Regions from separate parts of the Pseudomonas sp. JQ170C genome, predicted to be linked through region 1. Evidence: riboswitches for the same ligand, from Rfam matches in the RefSeq annotation. Region 1 holds a riboswitch; each other region holds the start of a gene.
What was found. A riboswitch is a leader RNA that binds a small molecule or an ion and turns the genes downstream of it on or off. The one in region 1 is predicted to bind cobalamin.
Positions count from the first base shown of each region.

Region 2: linked by a shared signal. The riboswitch ahead of cobO (cob(I)yrinic acid a,c-diamide adenosyltransferase) and the one ahead of cobW (cobalamin biosynthesis protein CobW) in region 1 are both predicted to bind cobalamin.
Region 3: linked by a shared signal. The riboswitch ahead of U9R80_RS10220 (TonB-dependent receptor) and the one ahead of cobW (cobalamin biosynthesis protein CobW) in region 1 are both predicted to bind cobalamin.

Region 1 covers NZ_CP141608.1:2,931,998-2,935,267, forward strand. Annotated here, with positions in the region: gene U9R80_RS13525 (CbtA family protein) at 1-673, opposite strand, end outside; gene U9R80_RS13530 (CbtB domain-containing protein) at 684-869, opposite strand; cobalamin riboswitch at 967-1,194, opposite strand; cobalamin riboswitch at 1,255-1,451, shown strand; gene cobW (cobalamin biosynthesis protein CobW) at 1,550-2,617, shown strand; gene cobN (cobaltochelatase subunit CobN) at 2,621-3,270, shown strand, end outside.
Region 2 covers NZ_CP141608.1:4,571,173-4,574,442, forward strand. Annotated here, with positions in the region: gene U9R80_RS20810 (cobyrinate a,c-diamide synthase) at 1-931, opposite strand, end outside; gene cobO (cob(I)yrinic acid a,c-diamide adenosyltransferase) at 928-1,539, opposite strand; cobalamin riboswitch at 1,703-1,927, opposite strand; gene U9R80_RS20820 (PQQ-dependent sugar dehydrogenase) at 2,029-3,270, shown strand, end outside.
Region 3 covers NZ_CP141608.1:2,166,250-2,169,519, forward strand. Annotated here, with positions in the region: gene U9R80_RS10220 (TonB-dependent receptor) at 1-1,888, opposite strand, end outside; cobalamin riboswitch at 1,996-2,201, opposite strand; gene U9R80_RS10225 (GNAT family N-acetyltransferase) at 2,306-2,863, opposite strand; gene U9R80_RS10230 (carboxymuconolactone decarboxylase family protein) at 2,947-3,270, opposite strand, start outside.

The sequences.
Region 1 (3,270 bases):
GGAACAGCCAGGCGCTGATCAGGCCCAGGGCCAGCCAGAACGCGGCGTTGGTCACCAGCGAGGCGACCTTGAACTCGGCTTCCAGGGCCTCTGGGGCGAGCATTTCGTGGACTTCAGGCTGCGGCGCGCCAATCACATGAGGCACTACCAACAACACTACGCCCACGGCCTTGAGCAGCCAGTTACGGGCGAACACGATCAGCCCGAGCCCCACGGCGGTGGCGGCGGCGGTGCCCACCCACCAGGCCTGGCGCTGGGCCAGGTCAGCGGCGGCGGTGCCCGGCAGCTCCGGCGGCAGGCCCAGGGTCGGTGCCAGGCAGAACACGGCAAAGCCGCCCAGGCCCCAGAGCGCACCGGTAACGGCGCTGTTGGGCGCGCGCAGGGTGTAGAGCGCGGCCAGGATCAGGGCGAAACCGACGGCGACCACCAGGTTGCCGCCGGTGGTCGACAGCACACGCTGCCAGCCATCTTCAGGCGACCAGGCTTCACTGTCGTGGTGATGGTCGGCGGCGACGCCAGGAGCATGCTCATGGGCCTCGACCACCGGAGCTGCGCTTTCATAGGTTTCCGCCTGCAGAATCAGCGGCGCGACCCAGAAGCTTTGCAGCAGGGTCAGCAGCAGGGCGGCCAGAAGGCCTGCAAACCCTGCGGTACTGGCAATACGCTTGATCATGGGTGGGCACTCAGTGGCAAGGGAAGGCGGCGCTGTGGCGGGTATCGTGGGCAGCGTTGTGCACGGCTTCGATATGCGAGAAACCGGCGAAGTAGACCAGGCACAGGCCCAGCAGCGAGGCACCGACAGCAACCAGCAGGCGCTGGCTCAGGGTTGAGGGGGTAACGGCGGAGTGACTGGCGGTACTGGTACGCATGGCGCTTTCCTCTTGGTGTTGTCGGCAACAGGCAAGCGCAAGAAACCCCTGCACGCAAGACGCCCAGGGGTTGCAACAGCGCCCGCCCACCGCGGGTTTGTCAAATCGAGCCTGGGCCGGTCTCCGGGCTGGCGAGGGCGGGCAGAGTGCCGCGCCGAAGGCGTCACCTTCCCATGCCGGACTACGGGCACAGTGGTTCTGACGCTTTTCTCGCTTACCGTTGCGGGGGCAGCACCGGACTTGTCCTACGCCGTGAACAACACGTGTATGACGCACCGGTTTCCCGTTTCACCCTGTCAAGGGCACCCAAACGAATCGCACTAGCAAATCATGCAACTACGCAAGCGTCAATTGTGACAGCAGTTGACCGCTCACCGGGCACTGCGTAGCCTAGCCGCTTCGAGGTTCTTCGGCGCGGGCCGAAGCTAAGACGGGAACGCGGTTCAAGCCGCGGCTGCCCCCGCAACTGTAAGCATTGAACGGATCGACACAGCCACTGCATCCCTGCGGGAAGGCGTCGTTCCACTGGCCGGCGGCCGGTGCAATGCAAGCCAGGAGACCTGCCTCGATCAGTTTCCGACATTAAACCGGGCGGGGTGATCCGGTGGCGAACGCGCCCGGGCAGTGCTGCCTGCGGTTCTCGTCCTGCATGCCCGCCATTTGCTGCCAAGGGCATCGACATGAAAACACTGGCCAAACTCCCCGTCACCATCGTCACCGGCTTCCTCGGCTCGGGCAAAACCACGCTGCTGCGTCATATGCTCGACAACGCCCAGGGCCGACGCATCGCCGTGATCGTCAACGAGTTCGGCGAGCTGGGTATCGATGGCGAAATCCTCAAGCAGTGCAGCATCGGCTGCACAGAGGAAGAAGCCAGCGGCCGGGTTTATGAACTGGCTAACGGCTGCCTGTGCTGCACCGTGCAAGAGGAGTTCTTCCCGGTGATGCGCGAGCTGGTGGCACGCCGTGGCGATCTGGACCACATCCTCATCGAAACCAGCGGCCTGGCCCTGCCCAAGCCACTGGTGCAAGCCTTCCAGTGGCCGGAAATCCGCAACGCGTGCACGGTCGATGCGGTGATTACCGTGGTCGACAGCCCGGCGGTGGCCGCCGGTACCTTCGCCGCTTACCCCGATCAAGTCGATGCCCAGCGCAAGCTGGACCCGAACCTGGACCACGAGTCGCCGCTGCACGAACTGTTCGCCGACCAGCTGGCCAGTGCCGACCTGGTGGTACTGAACAAAGCCGACCTGATTGCCCCTCAAGACCTGGCCAAGGTACGCGCCGAGGTGCAGGAAGAGTTGCCGCCAGCGGTCAAGGTGATCGAGGCGAGCAGCGGTCGCCTGCCGCTTGACGTGCTGCTGGGCCTGGGCGCCGAATCCGAAGCGCATATCGACGGCCGTCGCACCCACCATGATTCTCACCATGATGGCGATGACCATGACGATCATGACCACGACGCCTTCGACTCGATCTCCATCGAGTTGCCGCAAGCCGACGAAAGCCTGCTGCTCGACGCCCTGACCCAGCTCGTGGTGCAACACGGCATCCTGCGGGTCAAGGGCTTTGCGGCGATCCCCGGCAAGCCGATGCGCCTGCTGATCCAGGGGGTGGGCACCCGTTTCGACAAGCACTTCGACCGCGCCTGGCGCAGTGAAGAGCCACGTACCACGCGCCTGGTGCTGATCGGCCAGGACCTCGATGCCAGCCGACTGGAAGCGAGCCTGCGCGCCGCCCTGGGCGCTTGATTCATGCACCTGCTGCGGACCCAGCCCGGCGGCTTCGTGCCGGACGACAGCATTGCCGACCTGGGCCAGACCCCGGCTGAGCTTGTCATTCTCTGCAGCGGTGATTCGCACCTGGCATTGCTGGCCGAAACCGCCCAGCAATTGCCCGCGGATTTTCCCAGCCTGCGTTTGGCCAACCCCATGCAGGTGCAGAACCATGCCTCCGTCGACTTGTATGTGGACGAGGTGTTGCGCCATGCCAAGGTCATTCTGGTGTCGCTGCATGGGGGTGTCGGTTATTGGCGCTATGGCGTGGAGCAGTTGCTGGAGCTGGCTGCCCGAGGCGTGCAACTGATACTGGTGCCGGGCGATGACCGCCCGGACCCGGAACTCGGCAGCCTGAGCACGGTGAGCGCCGCGCAGGCCGATCGGCTCTGGCAGTACCTGCGCCAGGGTGGCAAGGCCAATGCCTTGAACCTGTTCAATTGCCTGGCCAACCTCTGGCTGCAGCGCGATTACCCCTGGAGCGAGCCGCAGCAACTGCCGCGCACGGCGGTGTACCACCCGCACAAGGCCGCCGCGCAGTTGCAGGACTGGTACGCCGATTGGCAGCAGATGCAGCCGGTGGTGCCGGTGCTGTTCTACCGTTCGCACCTGCAGGCCGCCAATACCGC
Region 2 (3,270 bases), 1.6 Mb from region 1:
GGGCGCGGAGGGAGGCCAGCATTGATGTATTGGCGGCCAGCGCCTGGTGGTGCAGTTCCGGATAGCCGCCAGGCAGGTACAGGCTGTCGGCAGGCGGCAGCTCGCGGTCATGCAGGGGCGAAAAAAACACCAGCTCCGCGCCCATGGCCCGCAGCAGATCGAGGTTGGCACCATAGGTGAAGGCGAATGCCTCGTCGCGGGCCACGGCAATCGTCACGCCGTCGAGCAACGGCTCGATCACCTGCTCGGTGGGCCCGGCAAATGCCACGGCGGGCGGCAGCGCCGACTCGCAACTGGCACCCAGGGCCGCTGCCGCAGCGTCGAGGCGTGCATCCAGGTCATTGAGTTCGCTGGCCTGGACCAGGCCAAGGTGACGGCTCGGCAGCTCGATGCCGGTCTCCCGCGACAGGCCACCGTACCAACGCAGCCCCTCGGTCAGGCTGCCTTCCAGCAACTGGGCATGGCGCAGGGTGCCGACCCGGTTGGCCAGCACCCCGGCAAAGGGCAGGTCCGGCTGGTAACGCGCCAGCCCCAGGGCCAGGGCGCCGAAGGTCTGGGCCATGGCCGTGCCATCGATCACCGCCAGCACCGGCACGCCGAAGTGGCGGGCCAGGTCGGCGCTGGACGGCGTACCGTCGAACAGGCCCATGACCCCTTCGATCAGGATCAGGTCGGCCTCGCCCGCAGCTTCCCACAGCAGGCGCCGGCTTTCCTGTTCGCCGACCATCCACAGATCGAGCTGGTACACCGGGGCACCGCTGGCCCGCTCCAGAATCATCGGATCGAGAAAATCCGGGCCGCACTTGAACACCCGGACCCTGCGCCCCTGGTTACGGTGCAAGCGCGCCAGGGCGGCGGTCACGGTGGTCTTGCCCTGCCCCGAGGCAGGCGCTGCGATCAGGACCGCCGGGCAGTGCCGGGTGTCGGTCATAGCTCGACGCCCTTCTGGGCACGGATGCCGGACTGGAACGCATGCTTGATCATGCCCATCTCGGTCACGGTGTCGGCCAGTTCGATCATTTCATCCTTGGCGCCACGGCCGGTGACGATCACGTGCTGCATGGGCGGGCGCGCCTGCAGGTCACTGAGCACCTGGTCCAGGTCCAGGTAGCCATGCTTGAGGGCGATGTTCAGCTCATCGAGCACCACGAAGGCAACGCCGGGGTCCTGCAGCAACTGGCGCGACACGGCCCAGGCCGCTTCGGCGGCGGCGATATCCCGCTGACGGTCCTGAGTCTCCCAGGTAAAACCCTCGCCCATGACGTGGTAGCGCACCTGTTCGGGAAAGCGTCGGAAGAACAGCTCTTCGCCGGTACTGTTGCGGCCCTTGATGAACTGCACCACGCCGCACTGCATGCCGTGGCCCATGGCCCGGGCGAGCATGCCGAAGGCTGAACTGCTCTTGCCCTTGCCGTTGCCGGTGAGCACCAGCAGCAGGCCGCATTCATTGGGGGCGTTGGCGATACGCTCGTCGATTACCGCCTTTTTGCGCAGCATGCGCGCCAGGTGGCGTTCGTCACGCTCGGTGGATTCAGTCATCGAAGTCTCCGCAAACCACTGTCGGCCCGTTCGCAACGAGCGTAGCAGCACGTGGCTGCAAGGTTCGCGGCAAACAGAGGACGACAGATGTATGGAAATGGCAGACGAAGAAAGGCGCAGGGCTGCGGCGCAAGCCGAAGAAACCGCGCATCACCCTCCGTGATGCCGTTGACTGTTTCAGGCCGGTCTCCGGGCTTGTGAGCGGGGCCATGAACACCCGGGACCGCGCGCCTTCCCGGGTGGACTCACCCAGTGGCCATGCGCGGCCTTGACTCACTTACCGTTGCGGGGGCAGCGCCGGACTCGCACGCAATTGCGTACCCACCGGCTTCCCTGTTTCACCCTGCCAGGCCTTGGCCCGCAGAGCACCTGAAACAAGTCGCGAAGGTTAGAGGGTTGCACCCGGAGCGTCAATCGAAGGCGCCGGGGGAACCTCCATCGCCTGGGTGCCTCTACCTTCAACAGAGGTCAACTTTCGAGGCACACGACATGACCACGACCCGGATTGCATGGCTGCTGGCGGTGACTGCCGCGCTGGGCGGCTGCGGCGAGACCGCCCGACTGGACGTCAGTGACGGGTTCGGCCCGTCGCCGCAACTGCCCGAGCCGAACAAAACCCTGATCCCCACGGTCAACGTGGCGCCGGCGATCGGCTGGCCCGAGGGCGCGAAGCCTGCCAGCGCACCGGGCACGCAAGTGGCGGCCTTTGCCGAAGGCCTGGACCATCCACGCTGGCTCTATGTGTTGCCCAATGGCGATGTACTGGTTGCAGAGACGAACGCGCCACCCAAGCCAGAGGACGGCAAGGGCATTCGCGGCTGGGTGATGAAGAAGGCAATGAGCCGCGCCGGTGCCGGTGTGCCCAGCGCCAACCGCATCAGCCTGCTGCGCGACAGCGATCATGACGGGGTCGCCGAGACCCGCACCACATTCATCGAGAACCTCAACTCACCGTTTGGCATGACCCTGGTCGGCAACCATTTATATGTGGCAGCCACTGACCGCTTGCTGCGCTTTGACTACCAGCCCGGGGCCACCTCGATCAACGGCCCCGGAACGCCGGTCACCGACTTGCCTGGGGGGCCGCTGAACCATCACTGGACCAAGAACGTGATTGCCAGCCGCGACGGTAAAAAGCTGTACGTGACCGTGGGTTCCAATAGCAACGTCGGTGAAAACGGCATGGATCAGGAAGAAGGCCGCGCCGCCATCTGGGAAGTCGACCCGGCCAGCGGCCACAAGCGCATCTTCGCCTCCGGCCTGCGCAACCCCAATGGCATGGCCTGGGAGCCACACAGCGGGCAACTGTGGACGGCGGTCAACGAACGAGACGAAATCGGCAGCGACCTGGTGCCCGACTACATCACCTCGGTCAAGGACGGCGGTTTTTATGGCTGGCCCTACAGCTACTACGGCCAGCACCTCGACCAGCGAGTGAACCCGCAGGACCCACAATTGGTCGCCAAGGCCATCGCCCCGGACTACGCCGTGGGGCCGCACACTGCCTCGCTGGGCCTGACCTTCGCCGAACCCGGTGTGCTGCCACCGCCGTTCGACCAGGGTGCATTCATTGGCCAGCACGGTTCCTGGAACCGTAAGCCACACAGTGGCTACAAAGTGCTCTTCGTGCCCTTCAGCACCGCAGGCACACCGGCGGGCAAGCCGATTGATCTGCTGACCGGGTTCTTGAACGATGAAGGCAAGGCCATGGGGCGGCCGGTGGGGGTGATC
Region 3 (3,270 bases), 770 kb from region 1:
CCAGGCCTTTGTTCACCCATAGGTTGGCGGTGCGCCGTGGCACGTTTCTCGGGCGGTTGCCGGCACGCGACACCGTCTGGCCGCCCACCGTCTGGTCGAAGTCGTCGTATTTGGCGCGTACCACCGAGGCATTGGCCGAGACCTGCCACTGATTGGCCAGGGCCAGTTCCAGGGTCGCTTCCAGTCCGTCGGAGGTCTGCTGCCCGGCCTGTTCCTTGAGGTGGGTGACGGGGTTATCGACCAACAGCTTTTTCTTGACGATGTGGTAGGCCGCCAAAGTCCATTCGCCACGGCCGTCCCAGAACAATTGCTTGAGGCCGAACTCGGTCTGCCTGGCTTCGGTCAGGTCGAAGTTCTGCTGGCTCGGGCTGAGGGTGATCAGGTCGCTGACGCCGTCCTCGCTGGTGGAGTACTGGCCGTACAGCGACAGCTCGTCAGTCACGGCAAACACCAGGCCCGCGCGCCAGTTGCCTCCGCCCAGGCTGCGGTCGGTGCGGGTGTCGTTGACCAGGTTGTCGCGGTCGATGTGGTTCTGGTCGCGGCGGATGCCGGTCACCAGCGACCAGCGCTCCGACAGCTGGGTGCGGTTCTCCGCGAACAGGGCGAAGGTGCGGGTGGTGCTCCGGGATTGCGGGCGGGTCGGGTCCTGGCTGTGGAAGTAGCCCGGTGCCGGGTTCCAGGGGTCGATGTAGTCGCCGCCAATGTCGTTGTACGGCGAGTTGCTGTCGATGCCGAAGCGAATACGGTTGTACTCGGCGCCGACCACGGTCTTGCTGGCCAGGCCGAACAGCGAGTGATCGAAGGTGAAGCTCTGGCGGTCGCCGATCTGCTCCTGGTGGTGCTTGATCTCCAGGTAGCTGCCACGCTCCAGTTGCCCCAGGTCGCTGTGCCAGGTGTAGTCCTCGGCGTTGCGCCAGTGGCGGCGACTCTTGATGTAGTAGAGCTGGTTGCTGGCGCTGATCGACTCGCTGATGGCCCAGTCGGTGTTCAGGCGCGTCCATTCGTCGTGGTAGCGCTGTACGTCGTCGCGCACGTTGTAGTTCTTCTTGCGCAGGCTGTCGCGGGAATGGCCGTCGATCAGCGGTGTGCCGAAGTAGTTCATCGGCTCGGCATCGCCGCGCTCGTGGGCCAGGGTGAAGCTCAGGTCGTCGCTGGCATCGAAGCGCAACGCCGCGCTCATGGCCAGGCTTTTGGAGTCGCCACGGTCTACCCAGCCGTTGCCTTGCTGGTTGTTGAGGGTGACCCGGTAGCTCAGGCGCTCACTCAGCGAGCCGCCGCTGTCCAGGCCCAGTTGCTGGCGATCGTAGGAGCCGTAGCCCAGGCGCAGGTGGTTGCGGATGTCGCCGGCGAAGGGTTTTTTCGGGATCACGTTGATCACCGCTCCCGTGGCGCCTTCGCCGTAGAGCACAGACGCCGGACCCCGGATGATGTCGATGCGCTCGACCATCCATGGGTCGACCGGGAAGGTCAGGGTGCCGGCCCCGGTGTACATGCGCGAACCGTCGAACAGGGTCATCACCGAGCCGTGGCTGGTGAACCCACGGGCCGACAACGCGGTGTTGCCGTTGCCCGGCGTGCCCACCGAGGTGATGCCGGGTGAGCGAGTGACGGCGTCCTGCACAGTGATGTTGTTGCGACCGTCAATGGCCTCGGTACCCAGGCTGCTGGTGCTGGCCGGGGTGTCCATGGCGCTCAGGTTCAGGCGTGAACCGGCGGGCAGGGGTGTGGCCAGGCTGATCGGTTCGTTGTCGCTGGTGCTGGTGACGGCCGTCGAAGGCAGGGCCAGGGCAGAAGGGCTGTGTTCTTCAGCGAAGGCTGGCAGGGAGAGTGCCAGGCAGGGGGCCAGGGCATTGGCCGCCAGGGAGTGAAGCTTGGAATTACGGGACATGTCGTTCCACAGTCAACAGGAAGAATGAATCCCGGAGGGAACAACGCACGGAGGAATTGCGCGCGCAGGCGAACGCAACCCGGCCTGCGCCCGCCCACCGCGGGGTTGCCAAACAGAAGCTTCAGGCCGGTCTCCGGGCTTGCGAGGGTCATGAAGGCCTTCACCTTCCCATGCCGAGGCACAGTGGTGTTTTGAAGGCTTCGCTCGCTTACCGTTGCGGGGGCAGCGCCGGACTAGTCACGAACGTGACGCACCGGCTTCCCGTTTCACCCTGCGCACGGCGGCGCAGGACACCTGAAACTGGCGCGCATGGGAACACCGAATGCTTTTGCCGTCAATCCGTAGGAGCGGGCTTGCCCCGCGATGCGGTGTGTCTGAATGAATGCAATCGCGGGGCAAGCCCGCTCCTACGGATCATCAGCGGCCGCGTTTGCGCGATACCACGGCCTCGATGTTCTTGCGCCCGATCAGCTTCGGTTGTGCAGGTTCTTCCAGCCACTTGTACATCACCAGGCTGTCCACCAGCCCCAGCCGTGCATGGCGATACGCCCGCGGCAGGCGCCCGACGATTTCAAAGCCCAGCTTCTGCCACAAGGTCACGGCTGCTTCATTGCTCGACACCACCGAATTGAACTGCATGGCCAAAAAGCCCTGCTGGCGCGCCAACTGCTGGGAGTGCTCGCACATCAGGCGGGCCACGCCGCGACCGCGGGCGGCTTCGCAGACCATGTAGCCGCAATTGCTCACGTGGCTGCCGGGGCCGGCGGCGTTGGCCTTGAGGTAGTAAGAGCCGAGCAGTTGGCCGTCTTCTTCGGCCACCAGGGTGTGCAGGGGGGATTCCAGCCACAGTTCACGTGCCTGATCCAGGTTCAGGGCCGGGTCGAAGGCATAGGTTTCGCGGGCGCTGACGATGGCCTGGAAGGTCGGCCAGAAGTGTTCGAAATCAGCGGCGGTCATGGGGCGGAGGGTAATCATGGCGGTTCCTGGCAACGTGAACCGCGAGTCTGAAAGCGTTGGTGCCGGCATGCAACTGTTTGTGCAGGCCGGCACCGATGTGGTCAGTTATCGCCCTTGCCGACCGCATCCATCGCCCGCGCCGAATACACCAGCGCCGCGCCGGCATTCATGGCCACCGCCACGCCCAGTGCCTCGGCGATTTCTTCACGGGTCGCACCTTGCTTGACCGCCTGCGCCGAATGCACGGCAATGCAGCCGTCGCAGCGGGTCGTCACGGCCACGGCCAGCGAAATCAACTCGCGGGTCTTGGCATCCAGGTGGTTGGTCTTGGCCCCGGCGCCGCTGGCGGTCATATAGCCGTTGACCGTGTCGGGGGACAGTTGCTTGAGGTCGCCGATACCGGCCATCAACTGCTTACGGTAGGC